3 regions of the Streptomyces sp. NPDC031225 genome follow, and region 3 is predicted to be linked to each of the others. Evidence: riboswitches for the same ligand, from Rfam matches in the RefSeq annotation. Region 3 holds a riboswitch; each other region holds the start of a gene.
What was found. A riboswitch is a leader RNA that binds a small molecule or an ion and turns the genes downstream of it on or off. The one in region 3 is predicted to bind cyclic di-AMP.
Positions count from the first base shown of each region.

Region 1: linked by a shared signal. The riboswitch ahead of ACZ48Z_RS25125 (M23 family metallopeptidase) and the one ahead of ACZ48Z_RS33670 (transglycosylase family protein) in region 3 are both predicted to bind cyclic di-AMP.
Region 2: linked by a shared signal. The riboswitch ahead of ACZ48Z_RS27575 (C40 family peptidase) and the one ahead of ACZ48Z_RS33670 (transglycosylase family protein) in region 3 are both predicted to bind cyclic di-AMP.

Region 1 covers NZ_JBVIHJ010000015.1:91,259-95,229, reverse strand. The annotation lists gene ACZ48Z_RS25130 (GntR family transcriptional regulator) at 87-782, opposite strand; gene ACZ48Z_RS25125 (M23 family metallopeptidase) at 971-1,723, opposite strand; cyclic di-AMP (ydaO/yuaA leader) riboswitch at 1,737-1,903, opposite strand; gene ACZ48Z_RS25120 (M16 family metallopeptidase) at 2,107-3,495, opposite strand; gene ACZ48Z_RS25115 (M16 family metallopeptidase) at 3,492-3,971, opposite strand, start outside.
Region 2 covers NZ_JBVIHJ010000017.1:121,279-125,249, forward strand. The annotation lists gene ACZ48Z_RS27560 (helix-turn-helix domain-containing protein) at 1-424, opposite strand, end outside; gene ACZ48Z_RS27565 (ATP-binding protein) at 639-1,097, shown strand; gene ACZ48Z_RS27570 (DUF6328 family protein) at 1,305-1,907, opposite strand; gene ACZ48Z_RS27575 (C40 family peptidase) at 2,002-2,475, opposite strand; cyclic di-AMP (ydaO/yuaA leader) riboswitch at 2,479-2,649, opposite strand; gene ACZ48Z_RS27580 (hypothetical protein) at 3,027-3,332, opposite strand; gene ACZ48Z_RS27585 (ATP-dependent Clp protease proteolytic subunit) at 3,340-3,971, opposite strand, start outside.
Region 3 covers NZ_JBVIHJ010000024.1:56,840-60,810, forward strand. The annotation lists gene ACZ48Z_RS33665 (transglycosylase family protein) at 185-1,168, shown strand; cyclic di-AMP (ydaO/yuaA leader) riboswitch at 1,374-1,541, shown strand; gene ACZ48Z_RS33670 (transglycosylase family protein) at 1,545-2,240, shown strand; gene eno (phosphopyruvate hydratase) at 2,542-3,837, shown strand; gene ACZ48Z_RS33680 (FtsB family cell division protein) at 3,947-3,971, shown strand, end outside.

The DNA.
Region 1 (3,971 bases), on a different contig from region 3:
ATCGGGCGGGCCCTTCGCATTTCCCTTTTACGGGCAGCGGAAATAGCCCCCCGCGAATTACCCACTCTTTGTATACGGCGCCCGTGTTAATGCCGCAGACCCGTCACGTTTACAGGATGTTGCGAGGTCCTCACACGGTCCGGGCGATCGGCGCCGGAGCCGAACCGCAGACGGTGCACCGCGCCCGAACGCTCGGCGTGCAGGGCGGTGATCGCCCGCGCCCGCTCACCGTCCCCGCGCGCCACCGCGTCCACGATCGCGCCGTGCTCCGCCCAGGACTCCACCGGGTTGGCGGGCGCGTCCACCACGTACATCCAGGCGATCTTGTGCCGCAGCTGGGTCAGCATCGAGGTCATGGCAGGGCTTCCGGCGGCCTGGGCGAGCGTCTCGTGGAACCAGCCCCCCAGGGAGCGCAGATCCTCACTGTTGCCCCGCCTGGCCCGCTCCTGGCCCAGCCGGACCAGGCCGCGCAGCACCTTCAGATGGGCCTCGGTGCGCCGCTGGGCGGCCCTGGAGGCGCTGAGCGGCTCCAGCAGCATGCACATCTCCAAGAGGTCGGCGCCCTCCTGGTCGGTCGGTTCGGCCACGCACGCGCCCGCGTGGCGGCGCGTCACCACGAAGCCCTCGGCCTCCAGCGTGCGCAGGGCCTCGCGGACGGGGACGCGGGAGACGCCGTAGCGGCGGGCGAGCAGTTCCTCGGTGAGCCGGCTGCCGCGCTCGTAGACACCGGCGACGATGTCGTCGCGGATAGCCGTGCATACCGAGTGCGCCGGAATACGCATGTCCGACCTCCGTCTTAATCCCCGTGAAACGTCGCCGATTGACGTGTGTTCAGTGACTCTATTGCAATGAGCGCGAATTTCCGACGGCGGACCGGAATCCAGGGATATTTTTTGGACAGCAGGGCACTCTAAACGCGGAAACCCCGGCTCGGAGGAGCCGGGGCCGAAGAAGATCTCGCGGTACGTCGTCAGACACTCACGCCGTGCGAGCGCAGATAGCCGACGGGGTCGATGTCCGAGCCGTACTCGGCGCTGGTGCGGGCCTCGAAGTGCAGGTGCGGCCCGGTGACGTTCCCGGTCGCGCCGGACAGGCCGATCTGCTGGCCGGGGGTGACCGACTGGCCGACCGAGACGCCGATGGACGACAGGTGGCCGTACTGGGTGTACGTGCCGTCGGCCATCCTGATCACGATCTCGTTGCCGTACGACCCGCCCCAGCCTGCCTCCACGACCGTGCCGCGGCCGACCGCGTGGACGGAGGTGCCGCTCGCGGCGTGGAAGTCGACACCGGTGTGGCTGCCGGAGGACCACAGGGAGCCGCCGGTCTTGTAGCCGGTGGAGACGTAGGAGCCGGAGATCGGGGTGACGAACCTGTTGAGGCGCTCGCGCTCGGCCGCGCGGGCGGCGCGCTCCTTGGCCTCGCGTGCCTCCTTGGCCCGCGCCTCGGCCTTCCTCTTGGCCTCGGCCTCCGCCTTCTTCTGCTCGGCGGCCCGCTGCTGGGCGGCGGCCTGGGCGTCGAGCTGATCGGCGAGGGAGTCGCCGACACTGACGACGGGCATGAGCCCGGTCTGTTCGACGGAGTTCCCGGCGGCGAGCGCCGGAGTGGCGATGGTGCCGATGACGCCGGTGGTGGCGAGGGCCGCGACGCCCGCCGCACGGGCGGTGGTGCGCTTCATCCGGCTGGGACGACGGTGCTTCCCGGCGGCGCAGGTGAACGCCATGTAGTGGCTGGTCCTTTCCTTCCTTCTCGCCTACCGGGTTAGCTGACGGGTTCGGAGCAGGAAGGTCTCCTACGGACCCCCTCGCTGTTCGCGCGGGCGTCCGATTCACCCCAGGGACAACGCATGTGGGTCCCCGGCTCCCCTGGCTCGCGCCATGCGGGGACTCGGCGATGACTGTCCGGTGCCACGGACGCGGCGCACTGCCTGACGAACAGCCGGGATGACGCTAAGCGGGCCGACTTTCAATCCCCAAACCGATCACGGTTTTTGTAGCGCATCCCACACAGCAGACAGGCAACCTCCTGCCCAATTCGGACATCTAAGGGCCCTGGTGACACTTCCGTCACCAGGGCCCCTTTGTGGCGCCTGCTCTGCCGGCCCCTCTACTCGGCGGACACGACCTTGACCTCGCCGATGCCGAGGGCCTCGACGGGCTCCTTGATGGCGGCGGCGTCGCCGACCAGGATCGTCACCAGACGGTCCACCGGGAAGGCGTTCACCACGGCCGCGGTGGCCTCGACGGTGCCGGTCGCGGCGAGCTGCCGGTACAGGGTCGCCTGGAAGTCGTCCGGCAGGTGCTGCTCGACCTGATCGGCCAGGGTGCCCGCCACGGCCGCCGCCGTCTCGAACTTGAGCGGTGCCACGCCGACGAGGTTCTGTACGGCGACATCGCGCTCGGCATCGGTGAGACCGCCCTCGGCGAGGGTGCGCAACACCTTCCACAGGTCCTCCAGAGCGGGACCGGTGTTCGGGGTGTCGACCGAGCCGCTGATGGCGAGCATCGCGGCGCCCGAGCCGTCCGGGGCGGACCTGAGGACCTGCCCGAACGACCGCACGCCGTAGGTGTAGCCCTTCTCCTCGCGCAGGACACGGTCCAGCCGGGAGGTGAGGGTGCCGCCGAGGCAGTACGTGCCGAGCACCTGCGCGGGCCACACGCGCGCGTGCCGGTCGGCGCCGATACGGCCGATCAGCAGCTGCGTCTGGACGGCGCCGGGGCGGTCCACGATGACGACCCGGCCGGTGTCGTCGGCGGTCACCGGCGGCACGGGCCGCGGCTCGGCCGTGGAGCCTGTCCAGGAGCCGAGGGTGTCGCCGAGCAGCTCGTCCAGGTCGATGCCGGTGAGGTCGCCGACGACCACGGCGGTCGCGGTGGCAGGCCGCACATGCTTCTCGTAGAAGCCGCGCACCGCCGCGGAGTCGATGCTCTCGACCGTCTCCTCGGTGCCCTGACGCGGGCGGGACATGCGCGAGTCCGCCGGGAACAGCTCCCGGGAGAGCTCCTTGGCGGCACGGCGGGACGGGTTGGCGAGCTCGTGCGGGATCTCGTCCAGGCGGTTGTTGACGAGCCGCTCGATCTCGCTGTCCGCGAAGGCGGGCGCCCTGAGGGCGTCGGCCAGCAGACCGAGCGCCTTGGCGAGGCGGGAGGCCGGCACTTCGAGACTCAGCCGGACGCCCGGGTGGTCGGCGTGCGCGTCGAGGGTGGCGCCGCAGCGCTCCAGTTCGGCGGCGAACTCCTCGGCGGAGTGCTTGTCGGTGCCCTCCGAGAAGGCACGCGCCATGATCGTGCCGACCCCGTCGAGGCCGGCCGGTTCGGCCTCCAGAGGAGCGTCCAGAAGGACCTCGACGGCGACGACCTGCTGGCCGGGGCGGTGGCAGCGCAGGACGGTGAGACCGTTGTCGAGCGTCCCGCGCTCAGGAGCGGGGAAGGCCCAGACCTTGGGCTCACCCGCCTGCGGCTGAGGGTGGAATTCCATCGCGGCGAGCTCGGTCACTTGGCCGCCTCCTCGTTCTCGTCCTGGTCGGCGGGGGCTTCGGCGACGGTCGGCTCGTAGACGAGCACCGCGCGGTTGTCGGGGCGCAGCTTGGCCTTGGCGACCTTCTGGACGTCCTCGGCGCTCACTTCCAGGACGCGCTGCACGGCGGTGAGGGCGAGCTGCGGGTCGCCGAACAGGACGGCGTAGCGGCACAGTTCGTCGGCGCGGCCCGCCACGGTACCGAGCCGGTCCAGCCACTCGCGCTCCAACTGGGCCTGCGCGCGCTCCATCTCCTCGTCGGTCGGGCCCTCCTCGGCGAACCGGGCGAGTTCCTCGTCGATGGCGGCCTCGATGACCGGCACCTCGACGTCACCGGAGGTCTTCACGTCGAGCCAGCCAAGGGAGGGCGCACCCGCCAGGCGCAGCAGTCCGAAGCCCGCAGCGACGGCCGTACGGTCGCGTCGTACGAGCCGGTTGTAGAGGCGGGACGACTC
Region 2 (3,971 bases), on a different contig from region 3:
CGCCGACCGAGGCCCAGGTCACCGCGCGGGCGTACTCGGGCGTCTGGAGCAGTCCGGGCACGACCGAGGTCTCCAGGGTGCGCATCGCGCTCGCCTGGGACTCCAGACTGATGAAGTCCCGGTAGGTCGGCGGCAGGACACCTCGGTACGCATGCCACCAGTGGTGCCGGCCGCCGCCCTCGTCGGAGCCCGCCAGCACCAGGAGCAGCTCCCGCAGATCCGTGTCCAGCACGCCGTAGGCATCCAGGAGTAACCGCACATCGGCCGGTTTCACCCCGCTGGCGCCGGTCTCGATCCGGCTCACCTTCGACTGGTGCCAGCCCACGAGCCGGGCCGCCTCACCGCTGGTGAGCGCCGCGTTCGTGCGTAACGCACGCAGTTCGGCACCCAGTTTCCGGCGGCGCACCGCAGGACCGTGCTGCATGGCGCTGCTCCTTACTCCCTACGAGCCGCCCAAATACGGTCTCGCGTCGCAGAGTTCACCGCTTCGAGCGACAGATATATGCATATCTTGGTGGATCAGCACCCGTCGGCGCCTCGGTAATGGCACTCTGACGATGAACCACCAGTCCGGGACCGTACTCGAACCATCCGCACTGTGTCGGACTCCGGTCCTGTGGGAAAGGGACGACGTCGCCATGGCAGACCACCTGGAAGCATCCGTCACTCTGCCGAGCGAACCCGCTTCGGTCTCCGCGGCCCGCACCTATGTCCTGAGCACACTCGCGGAGTGGGGGCTGCCACCGGTCACCGACGTCGCCGAGACCGTCCGGCTCATCGTCTCCGAACTCGCCACCAACGCCGTACAGCACACCTTCGGTCAGTCACCCACCTTCACGGTGGACATCGAGCTGGACCGTGACGAACACCTGCGTATCGGGGTCACCGACAGCCACCCCCGCTTCCCCAAGCGTCTTCCGGCAGCGGTCCAGCAGGATAACGGACGGGGGATGGTGATCATCCGCTGGCTCGCCGCAGAGTACGGCGGCAAGCTCAGAGTCAGGCCCACCCGGGAGGGCGGAAAAACCGTCTCGATCGAACTCCCGTGGACGGTGCCGGCGCAGCCGGTCACGGCGGCCGGGCAGCAGGAGCCGTAAGCCACGGCCACGTCTCTGCCCCGTAGGCCCGGTGGGCGACCGAGGGCGTACGGCGCGGCGCGTACCCTCCGGCGACTGCGTCCTCCCCGCGGCGGCCGCCGTCAGCGCCACCGTTGCCGGCACCGGCGTGTGTCCCGGGGTGCCATCCGCACCGACGGTATGTCCCCTGCCCGAGTCGGGCGGTCCGGCACCCTGCTGAGCAGAGGGTCACCGCAGGCGCGCCGACGGTTCCCGGGGTGCCGCTCCCGGCCGGGCCGTGGCTCGCGGCCTGAGCCGCACGCGGTCCGGCGGCCGAGGAACCGCGTGCGGGGTGTCCGTCCCGTGATCCGCGGCGCGCCCCGCCCGCCACACCAGTCGGGGGAGCAGCCACCACAGGCCCGGACACACCAGCAGGGTCGCCGTACCCGCGGCCACACCGCCGGCCCGGCCGGTCGTCACGTCCACGACGAGCAGCACCGACCCGGTGAACGCCGGCACCAGAACGCCCATGCCGACCGTGGCGAGCCGGGAGGAGACCTGCACGATGCGGGCCCTGGCGCCCCGTTGGAAGAGCGAGCGGTGCAGGGCGGCCGGCGCGGTGAAGAGGGCCGCGGCGAGCACCGCGAGCAGCAGGGTGACGACGTAGGTGGCGCGCTGGAAGGCGTCCAGCGACGGGAAGCGCTGGGTGAGGGCCAGGGTCAGCAGGAAGGCGAAGAGGATCTGCACCCCGGTCTGGGTGACGCGCAGTTCCTGGAGCAGCTCGCCGAAGTTGCGGTCGGCGCGCTCCAGCGGGGTCTCGTTGCGGGCGGTGCACGGGCGGTGGCCGGCCATGGCAGTGCGGGTGTCCACCTGGGCCTGTGCCACGCGTCCCGGGAGACCCGAGGGGATGACGTCCGGTCAGGGCGCCGTCACCCCCTCGGGGGTGCTACTTGACCCGGCCGTACCAGACGCTCTTCGTCCAGATCTTCTGCAGCCTCACCACGTCCCCGGTCTTGGGGGCGTGCCAGATCTTCCCCTTCCCGGCGTAGAGACCGACGTGGTAGACGTTCGAACCCGAGTGGAAGAACACCAGGTCACCGGCTTTGCGGCTGCCCGCGGAGATGTGCCGGGTCTTGTTGTACTGCTGGGCCGCCGTGCGCGGGAGCTTCTTGCCCGCCTTCTTGAACGAGTACAGCGTGAGCCCTGAGCAGTCGAAGCGGGACGGCCCCGTGGCGCCGTACCTGTACGGCGAGCCCTTCTTGGAGGCCGCGACCTTGAGTGCCTTCGTCGCCGGCGTGGCGGCCGCGGCGTCGGCGGCGACGCCCGGGATCACGACAGAGCCGCCCACAGCGGCGAGTGTCAGTGCCGAAGCCGTACCGGCTCGGACCATCAGCGACGGAACACGATTGAGCGCAGACATGCGCAACCCTTCGTCAGCCGCCTGTGAAGGATGACCTGTCGGATTCGGGCTGACAAAGTTGCCCGGCCGCTGACGCGGCTTCACCCCAAGGGCTGCTCGGCCCGGTCATGGCGTGACCGTTCCGGCGACCCGTCGTGCTTGGGTCCTCCACTCCTGCCGATGCACCTCTGTCGACCGGTCATCCGGGCGGCGGCAGGACTCGGCGTCCGCCCGGATCGCCCCGCCGCTGCGGCGGGGGCTTGTCGTCAGACAGGGATCTTGGCGCAAAGAAGTGCGAAAAACCCAACAGAACCGGGGGTTTGTGGCGTTACTCACCACTCACTCGTTCTGGTGGACATGTGAGCGATCGAAGGATGTCGAGGGGCCCAAGGACCCCCGGACCAGCACAGGAAGTCCTCATTCCGCTCAGGGGCTACACATGTTGCGCGACCTTTCCGGTCGTGAAAAAGGAGCCGCTCCTCCTCCAATAGGGGGTACGCCGTCTGGTCCGTTTCAACCGCGCTCCGGACGTCCCGTCAGAACCCCGGGGCGCCCGGGCCGCTGCGGACGCGTCAGCTGTCGGGGCCGGGCGGGACGGTGACCCGCGCCGATCGCCGCTCGCCGTCCAGGACTCGCAGGGCCCGCGCCAGCGTCGCGGCGTGCATCTCGTGCTCGCCCCGGCGGTGCATCAGCGCGAGCGCGTCGCGCAACTCCGTCGCCCTGCTCACCAGCGCCTGCGCCGCGCGCAGTCCGCCGTAGGTGTCCTCGTGCCGTGCGGGATTGATCCGGCCCAGCAGGTCGACCACGTCGAGATAACGGTCGATCAGCTCGCCCTCGGCGCGCGTGAGGGCGGGCAGCGGTGGAAGATCCGGCAGCATCCGCGGCTCACCTCGCGCCCGGCGTGGTGCGGGACGCCTTGCGGCTCGGGACGATCGCGTCCGCGAGGCCGTGGTCCAGCGCGCCCTGCGCGTCCAGGATCTTGTCCCGCTCGATGTCCGCGCTCACCTGCTCGGCGCTGCGCCCGGTGTGCCGGACCAGCATCTCCTCCAGGCGGTCCCGCACACGGAGCAGTTCGTCGGCCTGGATGGCAAGGTCACTGGCCTGTCCGTGCACCGGTTCGTTCAGCGCCGGCTGGTGGATGACCACCCGCGCGCCCGGCAGCACGGAACGCTTGCCCGGGGTGCCCGCCGCCAGCAGCACCGCCGCGAAGGAGCCGGCCTGTCCGAGGCACGTCGTCTCCACGTCGCAGCTGACGTACTGCATCGTGTCGTAGATCGCCGACATCGCGCTGAACGAGCCGCCGGGGGAGTTGATGTACAGCGCGATGTCCCGGTCCGGGTCCTGGTACTCGAGGTACATGAACTGCGCCATCAGATCGTTCGCCGAGGTGTCGTCGATCCGCGTCCCGAGGAAGACGATCCGCTCCTCCAGGAGCTTCGAGTACGGATCCGTCGTCTTGTGCCCGGAACTGGTGCGCTCATGGAACTCGGGCAGGACGTAACGCGCGGTCGGTCGGG
Region 3 (3,971 bases):
GACGTCCGGCCTGGCCCGGTGAAGGCCCGCTTAAACATGACACGACCTCAAGTCTGTGATCTTCACGTGATCTACGCGGCATTAACTTGTGACAAGTGATCGAACCCCTATACGTTCACGGACCAGCGCGGTGCCTCTCGTAGAGCTCCGCGCGCGTTTCTGCTCCCTCGGGAAAGGTCCCTCCATGCTCTCCGGGAACGGTCGTCACCGTCGCCCCCGTCAGGCTCCGGCTCTCCTCGTGGCGGCCGGTGTGACGGGATCCGCCATCGCGATCCCACTGCTCGGAGCGACCGGGGCGAGCGCAGCGACCGGCACCACCTGGGACCACGTCGCGGAGTGCGAGAGCGGCGGCTCCTGGAGCGCGAACGACGGCAACGGCTACTACGGCGGTCTGCAGATGTCCCAGGAGAACTGGGAGAAGTACGGCGGCCTCGCGTACGCCGAGACCGCGGACCAGGCCAGCCGCAACCAGCAGATAGCCGTGGCCGAGAAGCTCCTCGACGACCAGGGCATCGCCGCGTGGCCGACCTGCGGTCTGCTCGCCGGGCTCAGCAAGGACGCGAGCTCGGCCGGCGTGGACACGGGTGTGGGGAGCGGGACGCCCTCGGCCTCCGCGTCGGGTTCATCGGAATCGTCCGGTACATCCGGTTCGTCTGGTTCCAACTCGTCGGGCTCCGAGGAGTCTTCCGGTCTGCTCGACGCACTGGACGGATCGACCGCGACGCCCTCGTCGCCGGCCACTGCGCCCAGCGCTGACGACGATTCCGGCAAGTCGGGCAAATCAAGCCCTTCCGCATCCAAGGGATCCGCCGCGGAGAACGCGCAGCCTCCCAGCGGCTCGCCCGTTGTGAGCCCAGAAGAGGATGAAGCGGACAAGTCGTGGCAGGAGGGCAGCTCTTCGGCCCTTGTCGACGTCGGCGCGCTCGGCTCCGGCAAGCACCGCGGCGACAGCGCCGGCGAGGTCGCGACGAAGAGCGCGCCCGCCACCGCGGGCCGCCATGCCGCCCGGACCTACACCGTCCAGGAAGGCGACTCCCTCGTCTCCATCGCCGACTCCCTTGGCCTCGACGGCGGATGGCGTGCCCTCTACGCCGAGAACAAGGACCGCATCGGCACCGACCCGAGCAACATCGTCGCCGGTCAGACGCTCGACACAGGGGCTGAATAGGGCTGAAAAGCCCAGAAAAACAGCGGGAGTTACCGTCACACTTCGCACTGAATGTCCAGTTTGGTGAAAGTGTGGGATGAGTCTCAGAAGCCCTGATCGTCTTTGAAATTCCGCCGAGCGCGTGTCTACGGTCGTGACCGCTCGGCAACCCGAGCCCCGTCTGTCGCAACGCCGAATCCTGCCAGCGGCCGAACGGGAACAGTCGTCGCGTCAAGCGCCGTAGGCAGGAGCGGGGGACCCAAGGTAAGTGCCGGGCCCAGCAGTTCACGCTGGACCGGCTTGGGGTTAAGTCGTGCACCGGGAGGTGCGCGGCCGGGCAACTCAACCGGCCCGAACCCGACAGCTCACCTCGCAGGCGTCGGTGAGGGGATCCACCATGCTGTTTTCCGGACAGGGCAAGCACCGTCGTCCTTCCAAGGCCACCCGCGTCGCCGCACTCGCCGGTGTCACCGGTGTCGCCATAGCCGCCCCGCTGATGGCGGCCGGCAGCGCCTCCGCCGCCACCGCCTCCGAGTGGGACGCCGTCGCCCAGTGCGAGTCCGGCGGCAACTGGTCCATCAACACCGGCAACGGCTACTACGGCGGCCTGCAGTTCTCGGCCTCCACCTGGGCCGCGTACGGCGGCACGGCGTACGCCTCCACCGCCAACCAGGCCAGCAAGTCGCAGCAGATCGCCGTCGCCGAGAAGGTCCTCGCCTCTCAGGGCAAGGGTGCCTGGCCGAGCTGTGGTGTGGGCCTGTCCGGCGCCTCCTACAGCGGCGGCAGCAGCTCGTCCTCCTCCGGCAACTCCTCTTCGAGCTCCTCGAACACGAGCACCCGCTCGTCCGACGAGCAGAGCGCCTCGCGTTCGTCCGAGCGTCCGGCCGCCAAGAAGAAGACCGTCACCACCCCGACCGGCAAGAAGGTCAAGAAGGGTGACGGCGAGTACAAGGTCGTCAAGGGCGACACCCTCAGCTCGATCGCCGAGAAGCACAAGGTCAAGGGCGGCTGGCAGAAGGTGTTCAAGCTGAACAAGGACATCGTCACCGACGCCGACTTCATCTACCCGGGTCAGCAGCTGCACCTCAAGTAAATGAGGAGTGCTCCCAGCTGAACCACAGCGCCCTCACAACCGTGTCCTTCAGGATGAAGGCCTCGTGAGGGCCCCCCGTCCCCACGGGCTCCCCGCTCCGGTGCGTGTTCCCCCGTACGCACCGGGGCGGGGTTTTTTTCTGCCCGGTTTCCGGGAGTGTCTTTGTTCAGTTCAGAAACAATTTACTCTCGGTTCTGTCCAGGGGGCGGTCCACGCGGTGGCTGATCCCCCGGAGCCGGTTAGGCTCGGTCTCGCAGAACCCACCGCGGTCCCGGCGGACCGTGTCACATCCAAGAAGGAGATGCTCGTGCCGTCCATCGACGTCGTCGTAGCCCGGGAAATCCTCGACTCGCGAGGGAACCCCACCGTCGAGGTCGAGGTCGGCCTCGACGACGGCAGCACGGGTCGTGCCGCCGTTCCGTCCGGCGCCTCCACGGGTGCCTTCGAGGCCATCGAGCTGCGTGACGGTGACCCCAACCGCTACTTCGGCAAGGGCGTCGAGAAGGCCGTCCTCGCGGTCATCGAGCAGATCGGCCCGGAGCTCGTCGGCTACGACGCCACCGAGCAGCGCCTGATCGACCAGGCGATGTTCGACCTGGACGCCACCGACAACAAGGGCTCGCTCGGCGCCAACGCCATCCTCGGCGTCTCCCTCGCCGTCGCCCACGCCGCCTCCGAGGCCAGCGACCTTCCGCTCTTCCGCTACCTGGGCGGCCCGAACGCGCACCTGCTGCCGGTGCCGATGATGAACATCCTGAACGGCGGCTCGCACGCCGACTCCAACGTGGACATCCAGGAGTTCATGATCGCCCCGATCGGCGCGGAGTCCTTCTCCGAGGCGCTGCGCTGGGGCGCCGAGGTCTACCACACCCTCAAGAAGGTGCTGAAGACCAAGGGCCTGTCGACCGGCCTGGGCGACGAGGGCGGCTTCGCCCCGAACCTGGAGTCCAACCGCGCCGCGCTCGACCTCATCGTCGAGGCCATCAAGCAGGCCGGTTACATCCCCGGCGAGCAGATCGCGCTCGCGCTCGACGTCGCCGCGTCCGAGTTCTACAAGGACGGCAAGTACGAGTTCGAGGGCAAGTCCCGCTCGGCCGCCGAGATGACCGAGTACTACGAGGAGCTCGTCTCCGCGTACCCGCTGGTCTCCATCGAGGACCCGCTGTACGAGGACGACTGGGCCGGCTGGAACGTCATCACCCAGAAGCTGGGCGACAAGGTCCAGATCGTCGGCGACGACCTCTTCGTCACCAACCCCGAGCGTCTCGCCCGCGGCATCGAGGAGGGCTCCGCCAACGCCCTGCTCGTCAAGGTCAACCAGATCGGCTCGCTGACCGAGACCCTGGACGCCGTCGAGATGGCCCAGCGCAACGGCTTCAAGTGCATGATGTCCCACCGCTCCGGCGAGACCGAGGACGTCACCATCGCCGACCTCGCCGTCGCCGTGAACTGCGGTCAGATCAAGACCGGCGCCCCGGCCCGCTCGGACCGCGTCGCCAAGTACAACCAGCTCCTGCGCATCGAGGAGATCCTCGACGACGCGGCGGTCTACGCCGGCCGCTCCGCCTTCCCGCGGTTCCGCTCCGCGAACCAGTAGGCACCGCGAGGGCTGATCCTCGGCCCCGTAGTAGGCGTCGTACGTACGTCCCCGTACCCGGTCCCGTACCGTGTGCGGGGACGTACGCACGTAGAAGGGGAGGCGGGACATGGCCGTGAAGGACCGGGACCGGT